DNA from 4 places in the Bacillus siamensis genome. Region 4 is predicted to be linked to each of the others. Evidence: riboswitches for the same ligand, from Rfam matches in the RefSeq annotation. Region 4 holds a riboswitch; each other region holds the start of a gene.

Evidence for each region. Region 4 has a riboswitch for S-adenosylmethionine ahead of ABDB98_RS18490 (5-methyltetrahydropteroyltriglutamate--homocysteine S-methyltransferase). Riboswitches for the same ligand answer to the same signal wherever they lie in the genome.
Region 1: another riboswitch for S-adenosylmethionine. It lies ahead of ABDB98_RS05880 (methionine biosynthesis PLP-dependent protein); the one in region 4 lies ahead of ABDB98_RS18490 (5-methyltetrahydropteroyltriglutamate--homocysteine S-methyltransferase).
Region 2: another riboswitch for S-adenosylmethionine. It lies ahead of metK (methionine adenosyltransferase); the one in region 4 lies ahead of ABDB98_RS18490 (5-methyltetrahydropteroyltriglutamate--homocysteine S-methyltransferase).
Region 3: another riboswitch for S-adenosylmethionine. It lies ahead of ABDB98_RS05435 (bifunctional homocysteine S-methyltransferase/methylenetetrahydrofolate reductase); the one in region 4 lies ahead of ABDB98_RS18490 (5-methyltetrahydropteroyltriglutamate--homocysteine S-methyltransferase).

What each region holds. Positions count from the first base shown of each region.
Region 1 covers NZ_CP155579.1:1,127,858-1,130,056, reverse strand. Annotated here, with positions in the region: gene metC (cystathionine beta-lyase) at 1-215, opposite strand, end outside; gene ABDB98_RS05880 (methionine biosynthesis PLP-dependent protein) at 208-1,329, opposite strand; SAM riboswitch class I at 1,399-1,524, opposite strand; gene ABDB98_RS05875 (esterase family protein) at 1,699-2,199, shown strand, end outside.
Region 2 covers NZ_CP155579.1:2,863,880-2,866,078, forward strand. Annotated here, with positions in the region: gene metK (methionine adenosyltransferase) at 1-1,001, opposite strand, end outside; SAM riboswitch class I at 1,171-1,309, opposite strand; gene pckA (phosphoenolpyruvate carboxykinase (ATP)) at 1,507-2,199, shown strand, end outside.
Region 3 covers NZ_CP155579.1:1,051,485-1,053,683, forward strand. Annotated here, with positions in the region: gene ABDB98_RS05435 (bifunctional homocysteine S-methyltransferase/methylenetetrahydrofolate reductase) at 1-1,103, opposite strand, end outside; SAM riboswitch class I at 1,193-1,314, opposite strand; gene ABDB98_RS05440 (YajQ family cyclic di-GMP-binding protein) at 1,415-1,906, opposite strand; gene ABDB98_RS05445 (CvfB family protein) at 2,006-2,199, shown strand, end outside.
Region 4 covers NZ_CP155579.1:3,721,554-3,723,752, reverse strand. Annotated here, with positions in the region: gene ABDB98_RS18490 (5-methyltetrahydropteroyltriglutamate--homocysteine S-methyltransferase) at 1-857, opposite strand, end outside; SAM riboswitch class I at 936-1,022, opposite strand; gene ABDB98_RS18485 (LURP-one-related/scramblase family protein) at 1,107-1,583, opposite strand; gene ABDB98_RS18480 (hypothetical protein) at 1,686-1,853, opposite strand.

The DNA of each region.
Region 1 (2,199 bases), 1.3 Mb from region 4:
CTCGTTCCGCCTTCAAGACCTGCGATCGTTTCTTCAAGCGCTGTTCTTGTCGGTGTGCCGGAGCGGCTGTAATCATATGTTCCGAATTCTTCAAAGGAAGACTGATGAAATGTGGAAGCATGCTGAATCGGCACGCTGACGGCTCCGGTAGCTCCGTCTGTTTTAAATGGATTGTGCACGAGCTGGGTTTCCAGCGTCCAATTTTGATTACTCATATGACACGGCCCCCTCTTTTACTTGCTGTAATGCCTGCTTTACATCCCGCTTCAAATCTTCTGCATGTTCAATTCCCACTGAAAATCTCAGCAGACGGTTGCAGACGCCGTTTGCGATACGGATATCTTCCGGAATGTCCATGTGCGTCTGTGTCGCGGGGTATGTAACAAAGCTTTCCACCCCGCCGAGACTTTCTGCAAAACAGATCGTTTTCAGCGCCTTTAAAAACGGATTGACCCATTCCTCTTTTTGCAGCCTGAAAGACAGCATTCCGCCTTTTCCGGGATATAACACGTCGGCGATTTCTTCTTCCTGTTCTAAAAATGCTGCAAGTTCACGGGCGTTTTCTTCATGACGCTGCATTCTGAGCCCGAGTGTTTTCATCCCTCTCATTAAAAGCCACGAATCAAACGGCGGGAGAACGGCTCCGATCGCATTTTGGTGATTAAACATGATCTCGCCGAGCTCTTCATCCTTTACGACAGCAAGACCGGCAAGGAGATCATTGTGCCCGCCTAAATATTTTGTGGCGCTGTGAATGACGATATCGGCTCCCAGTTCAAGCGGGCGCTGGATGACCGGGGTATAAAACGTATTATCGACAATCAAGAGCAGGCCGGCTTCTTTCGTAATCCGGGCGATTTTTTCAATGTCGGCCTCCTGCATTAACGGGTTTGTCGGCGTTTCAACAAATACCGCTTTCGTGTTTTCCGTTATTTTGGAGCGTAAACAGTCTTCATCACTGAAATCATCGTAAATAAAGCTTAAGCCGTATTTTCTCCATTCATTTTCAAATAAACGGTATGTGCCTCCGTATAAATCGGAGGATACAATCAATTCATCTCCGCTTTTAAATAAAGCCATAATCGTTTGAATGGCTGCCATTCCCGAGCTGAAAGCAAAGCCTCTCGCACCGTTTTCCAACACGGCGATGGCGTCTTCAACGAGCTGGCGTGTCGGGTTTTTCGTGCGCACGTAATCAAAACCTGTAGATTCTCCTATTCCTCTATGTCGGTAAGCGGTGGACAGATAAATCGGCGGACTGACCGTTCCCGTTGCTTCTTCGCTTCTATTTCCAATTTGGGCTAATTTTGTTTCGACATGCTGCGTCATCAGTAAGCACCATCCTTTTTCAAAAATAAAAAAGCCCCCTCTTCATAAGAAGAAGGAGCTTTTCTCTTCCTCTTATCTTCCAAGCATGTGAATCGCTTGCTGGATTTAGCACCTTGGCACTTTGCCTTCCCGCGGCAAAGCAAACCGGTTGCTGAGGTTTCAAAGGGCCAGTCCCTCCACCTCTCGTGATAAGAATATTGTTTTGTATTTTCTGATTGTTCTATATTAACGCACTATAAAATGGATTTCAACAACTTTTTAATTTTCTGAACTCTCACAAGAAGTGCATCTGAAGAAAGAAATTTCTAATAATTCATGGTACAATAGGGAAAAACCATCAAGACAAGAAGCGGCCTGGAGGAATGCGAAGTGGCACCGAAAACCGGAATCATTCATGAGAAAAAACTTTTCTCTCATGAGCTTGAAGAAGAAATGACCGTTTTGGTCTACCTGCCCAACACTTACTCCCCCCTGTATAAATATCATACGGTCATCGCCCAGGACGGCCATGATTATTTCAGATTAGGGAGAATCGGGCGGCAGGCGGAAGAGCTCATGGCAAAAGGGGAAATTGACCGCTGCATCATTATCGGCGTCCCATATAAAAATGTGCGGGAGCGAAGAAACACATACCATCCCGAAGGCTCTAAGTTCGCCTCATATAAACGGTTTATCGCAAATGAGCTCGTCCCTTTTATCGACAAAGAATACCCGACTTATCAAGTCGGATACGGACGCACCATGATCGGGGATTCCCTCGGCGGAACCGTCTCGCTCATGACGGCGATTGACTATCCGAACATGTTTGGAAACGTCATCATGCAGTCCCCGTATGTTGACGGGCACGTGCTGGATGCCGTCCGGCAGTCG
Region 2 (2,199 bases), 860 kb from region 4:
TTTCCTGTATCAAATGTATTGATGGAAATAGATACAGGCTGTGCCACGCCGATTGCGTATGCAAGCTGCACTTCACAAGAATCAGCAAGTCCTGCAGCCACGATGTTTTTCGCTACGTATCTCGCAGCGTAAGCCGCTGAACGGTCTACTTTCGTCGCATCCTTACCGGAGAATGCACCGCCGCCGTGGCGTGCATATCCGCCGTATGTGTCAACGATGATTTTACGGCCGGTAAGTCCCGCATCGCCTTGAGGACCGCCGATTACGAAACGTCCCGTAGGGTTGATGAAGTATTTTGTTTCGTCATCAATCAGTTCCTCAGGCACGACAGGGTTAATGACATGCTCTTTCAGATTGCGCTGAATCTGCTCAAGCGTAATTTCCGGATGGTGCTGAGTTGAGATGACGATCGCGTCGATGCGGACCGGCTTGTTGTTTTCATCATATTCAACGGTAACTTGCGTTTTTCCGTCAGGGCGAAGGTACGGAAGAATGTCTTCTTTGCGGACTTCGCTCAAACGGCGGGCCAATTTATGCGCCAAAGAGATCGGAAGCGGCATAAGCTCTTTCGTTTCGTTACACGCATAACCGAACATCAGGCCTTGGTCACCTGCTCCGATAGCTTCGATTTCAGCATCGCTCATTGTGCCTTCACGCGCTTCAAGAGCCTGATCGACACCCATCGCGATATCCGCAGACTGTTCATCAATTGATGTTAAAACAGCGCAAGTCTCCGCATCAAATCCGTATTTTGCCCGTGTGTAGCCGATTTCTTTAATCGTTTCACGGACTGTTTTCGGAATGTCAACGTATGTTGATGTTGTAATCTCTCCGCTTACCAGCACAAGGCCTGTCGTTACAGATGTTTCACAGGCTACGCGCGCGTTCGGGTCTTTTTTTAAAATCTCATCTAAGATGCTGTCAGAAATTTGGTCACAGATTTTATCCGGATGACCCTCGGTAACAGATTCAGATGTAAATAATCGACGGTTTTTACTCATTCACTTTTCCTCCTGAAAAAAGATCTTTTGAAAGACCTTCTCATATGATACGGAACTCGCTCCCTCTTAATACAATGTCATACTATATCAGAGAATGTTAATTGGCATATTTTATGAAATAAAAAAACCTTTTCCACTCGAGGAAAGGGTTTGGTCTGTGTGCCTTTCACTCTTATCGCTCAAGGAAATATTAAACCTTGCATCAGGTTAGCACCTTGGTTTCCCACAGTGTATTCACCTGCTTTTTTACAGAGAAACCGGTTGCTGGGCTTCATCGGGCCTGTCCCTCCGCCAGCTCGGGATAAGAGTATCCGCTCAATGAAATATCTTATCGTAAAAGGGCGGAAAGTGTCAATATGAATTAAAGCGATTACGCGCCTTTATTTCAGGAAGCAATGGAAAAACACAAACAAAAAACAATAAACAGTATAGACTATTTTTATATATGTGTTATACTAATTCCACATTCAGCGAAATAAAAATAAACCGGCAAAGGAAGGGTTTTATGAAATTAGTTGATTTAACTGCAGATCTTCAAGCATTACTCGCAAGTCCAAATGTGCATCATAATTTATCGGCGCCAAAACTTACCGAAAAAGTGATCACCCGAAATGAAGGCACACTGACATCTACGGGCGCCGTACGTGCCACTACCGGTGCATATACGGGGCGATCACCTAAAGATAAATTTATCGTTCGTGAAAAAAGCACAGAAAATCAAATTGATTGGGGCGCGGTGAACCAGCCCATTTCTGAAGAGGCGTTTGAAAAGCTGTACGCCAAAGTCGTCAGCTACTTAAAACAGAGAGATGAACTGTTTGTTTTTGAAGGATTCGCAGGCGCGGATGAAAAATACAGACTGCCGATTACAGTCGTAAATGAATTTGCATGGCACAACCTGTTCGCGCGCCAGCTGTTTATCAGACCGGAGACGGCTGAAAGGGACCCGAAAGCACAGCCGTTTACCATTCTCTCAGCTCCGCATTTTAAAGCGGATCCGGAGACGGACGGCACGCATTCGGAAACATTTATCATTGTATCTTTCGAAAAGCGCGTCATTTTAATCGGCGGCACCGAATACGCCGGAGAAATGAAAAAATCAATTTTCTCCATTATGAACTTCCTTCTTCCCCAGCAAGATATTCTGCCGATGCACTGCTCAGCCAACGTCGGTGAAAAAGGTGATGTCGCCTTGTTC
Region 3 (2,199 bases), 1.2 Mb from region 4:
CAGGCGGCATTGCTGATTCTCGGTGTCGCCAATGAATTGTCGGCGAGCGTCAGTGCTTCTATGCCGGTTTCCTTTAATTCTGCCGCCGCTTGCAGAAATTTGTCAAAATTCAATTTTTTCGGCGGGTCAAGCTCTACGATAATTGACCGTTTTTGCGCGGCGATTTCGTTTAAACCCGGCTCGGTCCGTTCATCCCGGACTGAGATGACTTCTTCTTCCCGCCTGATTTTCACTTCTTTATCAGTGACCGGTGAAAGTCCGCGGACCGCTTCAGCCATGGCTCTGATATGGTTGGGCGTCGTGCCGCAGCAGCCGCCGATAATGCGAGCGCCCTGAGTGCGGAATTGTACGGCGCTTTCCCGGAAATAGGCATCGTCCGTATCATAAACAAGCCGGCCTTCTTCTAACGACGGAAGGCTGCTGTTCGGATAGACCGATAAATAAGCGTCACGGAAAATCGGCACTTCTGTCAGCGCTTCAATCATGTGGTACGGGCCGAGCCGGCAATTGATTCCCGTTATATCAGCGCCGAGATCGGCAATTGATCTGAGAGCTTCCCGAAGCGGCGTTCCGTCCTGAAGCACGCCCTGTTCGTGCATGGATACGTTCAGCATGATCGGAAGTTCCGTTTCTTTTCTGGCGATCTTCAGCACTTCGCGCGCCTCTTCTAAATCATAGTATGTTTCCAAAAGCAGGCCGTCCGGCTCTTCGTGCAGCAATAAATAAAGCTGCTCCCGAAAGCTGCGTTTAATCTCTTCAAGGCTGTAGGCGTTTTTGTTAAAGGTGCGGATGCCGCCCATCGTTCCCAATACATAAGCGCCGTCTGAGGAAGCGCGCGCGATTTTGACCGCTTCCTGATTGATTTTTTTCGTTTCATCCTCAAGGCCGTATCTGGAGAGCTTAATAAAATTCGCGCCGTACGTGTTCGTCTGGATGATGTCTGCACCTGCTTCCACGTATGCCTTATGTATCCGCTTGATCTCATCGGGCTTAGATACATTCAGTTCCTCAAAACATCTGTCAATGCCGTAGGAGTAGAGGAGAGTGCCCATCGCGCCGTCTCCGATTAAAATCCGTTCTTCTAAGTCTTGTAATAGTCCCATTGTTTGCCTCCTTCATCACATTCAGCAAGGAAAAAAGAGAAATAAAAAAAGTCTTCTTAAGAAGAAGACTTTGTAATCATTTGTCTCTCTTCTTATCTTCCAAGCTGTTTTTAGCTTGCTGGATTTAGCACCTTGGTCATGGTTTGGGTAAACCACTACACCGGTTGCTGAAGCGTCGTCGGGCCAGTCCCTCGGCTTCTCTTGATAAGAACGTTCATGTAATTGTCATGGGTTTCCAAAACTTAACTGTGAAAATCCCTTTCTCCAAATTTACCGAAAATAGAGACAATAATCAATAGGAATCACATAATTTATCTAAAATTAATAAATTGAACGTCAATCGGCAGGTCTGTTCCGCGGACAGCTGCAATAATCTGCTGCAGATCATCTTTATTTTTTCCGGTGACGCGCACTTGGTCGTCCTGAATCTGTGACTTAACCTTCAAGCCGGAGTTTTTAATCACCGCGTTGATTTTTTTGGCGTTGTCTTTATCAATGCCTTGTACAAGCTTCGCGCGCTGGCGCACCGTGCCTCCCGATGCATTTTCGATTTTGCCGTATTCAATGTTTTTCGTCGGCACGTCCCGTTTAATCAGCTTGCCGCTCAGCACATCCTTGAGCTGATTCAATTTAAACTCATCATCAGAAATCAGAACAAGTTCTTCCTTTTCTAAAGTCACATCGCTTTTAGATCCTTTAAAGTCATAGCGCGTGCCGATTTCTTTCAGCGTCATCTGAATCGCATTCTGCACTTCAGGAAATTCAACTTTGGATACAATATCAAAAGAACTTTCTTTTGCCATGAGAAAACCTCCTATAACATTTCACTTATGTGTTGATTATAGTAGAATAAAGAGAAATGTCCAACAGCACAAAGCATGAATTTGTGCGAATTGGAAAAAATGAGAAAAACATCAGCCTCTGACGGGCGAAGCAGGAAGGACGATAACATGAAACCAGGGCAGCAGCTCATGCTTAGTATAGATCACCAGACCGATTTCGGTTATTTTTTAACGGACGGCGAGGATATGGTTCTTTTACATAACAGTGAAATCACGGAAGATATCGAAGACAGAGATGAAGTGGACGTATTTAT
Region 4 (2,199 bases):
TCATATTCCAAGAACAATCCGTCAAGGTCAAGCCCGTCAAAAATCGTTTCCGCCGCCGCATCATATCCGCCTTCAGCCGTCCATGTGGACTGGAAGTTGCCGCGGCAGATATGCATCGTAACCTTCAAGTCGGCAGGACGATCCTTAATGGCGTCATTAATAGAAGCTGCGAACAGCCTGCGCAGCTCATCCGGCGTCGTTCCGAATGCTTCAATCTGGCGAAGCCCCGCTTCCGATAAGAAAACGGCCCATGCGGTGTCATCGAGCTGAAGATAGCGGCATCCGGCGTTATAGAAAGCTTGAATCGCTTTTTTATACGCCTTTGAAACATCATGCTGAAATTGTTTGTAATCATTCTGATACGCTGCTTTTTCCAATTTTCCGCGGAAAAACAGCATATTCGGGCTTGGAATCGTCATTTTTGGAACAGCATCGCCGGCAATGCTGTGAAGAAATTTATAATCTTCGAGCATCGGATGCTGAGAAAAATCAATATCTCCCGTTACTTTAATGCCGCGCGCTTTCGTCTGTACATTGTGAAACTGAATGCCGCTATCTGGCGTAAACGCTTCGACGCCGTCTAAGTTTTCGAGAAAATCAAAATGCCACCAGGCCCGGCGGAATTCGCCGTCAGTCACGACATTGAGGCCGGTTTCTTTCTGCTTTTTCACGCTGCGGATGATTTCTTGGTTTTCGATTTCGCGCAGCTGTTCTGCCGAAATCTCACCCGCCGCTCTTTGCAGGCGGGCTTGCTTCACAGCCGCCGGCCGGAGCAGGCTTCCGACCTGATCCGCGCGAAACGGCGGGTTTTTTCTAAGAAGAGTGTGCAATGGTTGTTCTGTGTTTTGCTGTGACATGAACGATTCCTTCTTTCCTCAATGAAATATAAAAAGCTCTTCCCTTGGATAGGGAAGAGCTTGCGTCCGCAAATCTCAACCTTATCTTCAGGATTTAGCACCATTCTGCTGAACAGCGGTTGCCGGGTATCATAGGGCCAGTCCCTCCACCTCTCTTGATAAGGAAATATGCTATTTTTCAGAATAAACTGTAATACTCTTAATCTTAGTATATTATCTTATATTGTCAATATATTTCGATAAATATTTTTATTTATCACCCTCAAATAGAATCATATCTATTACGATTGCGATCGCAAGACAAAGAACAATATCCTCTTCATTTTCAATCTCCAAATGATAAGAATCGCCCCAGCTCATCCATGATTTGGTGACGGTCATCCGGTTTGATTTCCCGTCTGTCACTTGAAAATTCCGTCCCCACACATCGCCGGTAATATCCCAGCCGACTCCGGAAATTTCAAATTTCGGTTTGAAAAACGTCATTTTCTTGATGACTTGGCATACAGGCTTGCCGCCGACGGAAATTTCGTAACGGGGAACGAGCGACATCAGTTTCTGACTGACGCTGGCGAGCGTGCGGCCGTCCAAATCAGTCAGCTTCAATTCATCACCGAAAGAAAACAGCTTTCCTTCAACATTGTAGACTTCTTTTCCGCTTTCAAGAAACACTTGAAACCGATTCTTAAACGTAAACATCCGCTCTTTGATATAAAAATGATACATAAAAAAACTCCTTTTTTATGTTGTACGTAAAAAGGAGACGGATGGTTTCATATTGGAGGGGTGCACAAAAAAAGGCTGCCGATTTTGCGGCAGCTGTCGTTTTTATGATAGCGGCATCCGGCGTTTCTGACGGATCGCATTTAAATCAATGATGTTATTCGTGTCGGCAGCTGTCACCAGCGGGCTTGTCTTTGGCGTTTTCCGGCGGTTGTCCTTACTGAAAGAGAAAACCAGGTATCCTGTCAAAGCAGCAAAAATAAGTAGCATCATTTTACATACCTCCCAAAAAAAGTTTTGGTATTATTATTGTACGAAAAAACAAACGAAAAGTATTCAAACAATTGTCACTTTTTTAAAAAATAAAGACATTTTCCGTAAAAATGACTATGATCTGCGGTTGATTTTGCTCTTGTTGTGGTTCTATAGATTGTATCGGCTGCTAAGTGATGATCGTTTATATAACTTTTCGACTATTTTTTGACAGTGCCGAATTAACTAATACAGTGTTTTCGTTTGCCTTGTGTTATTCAGTACCCTAAAAAATCCTGCGATATGCAAAATAACTGCTTCTAACGGAAGATTATGATTTGATAGCGCTTTCCTTATTTTTTGTAAG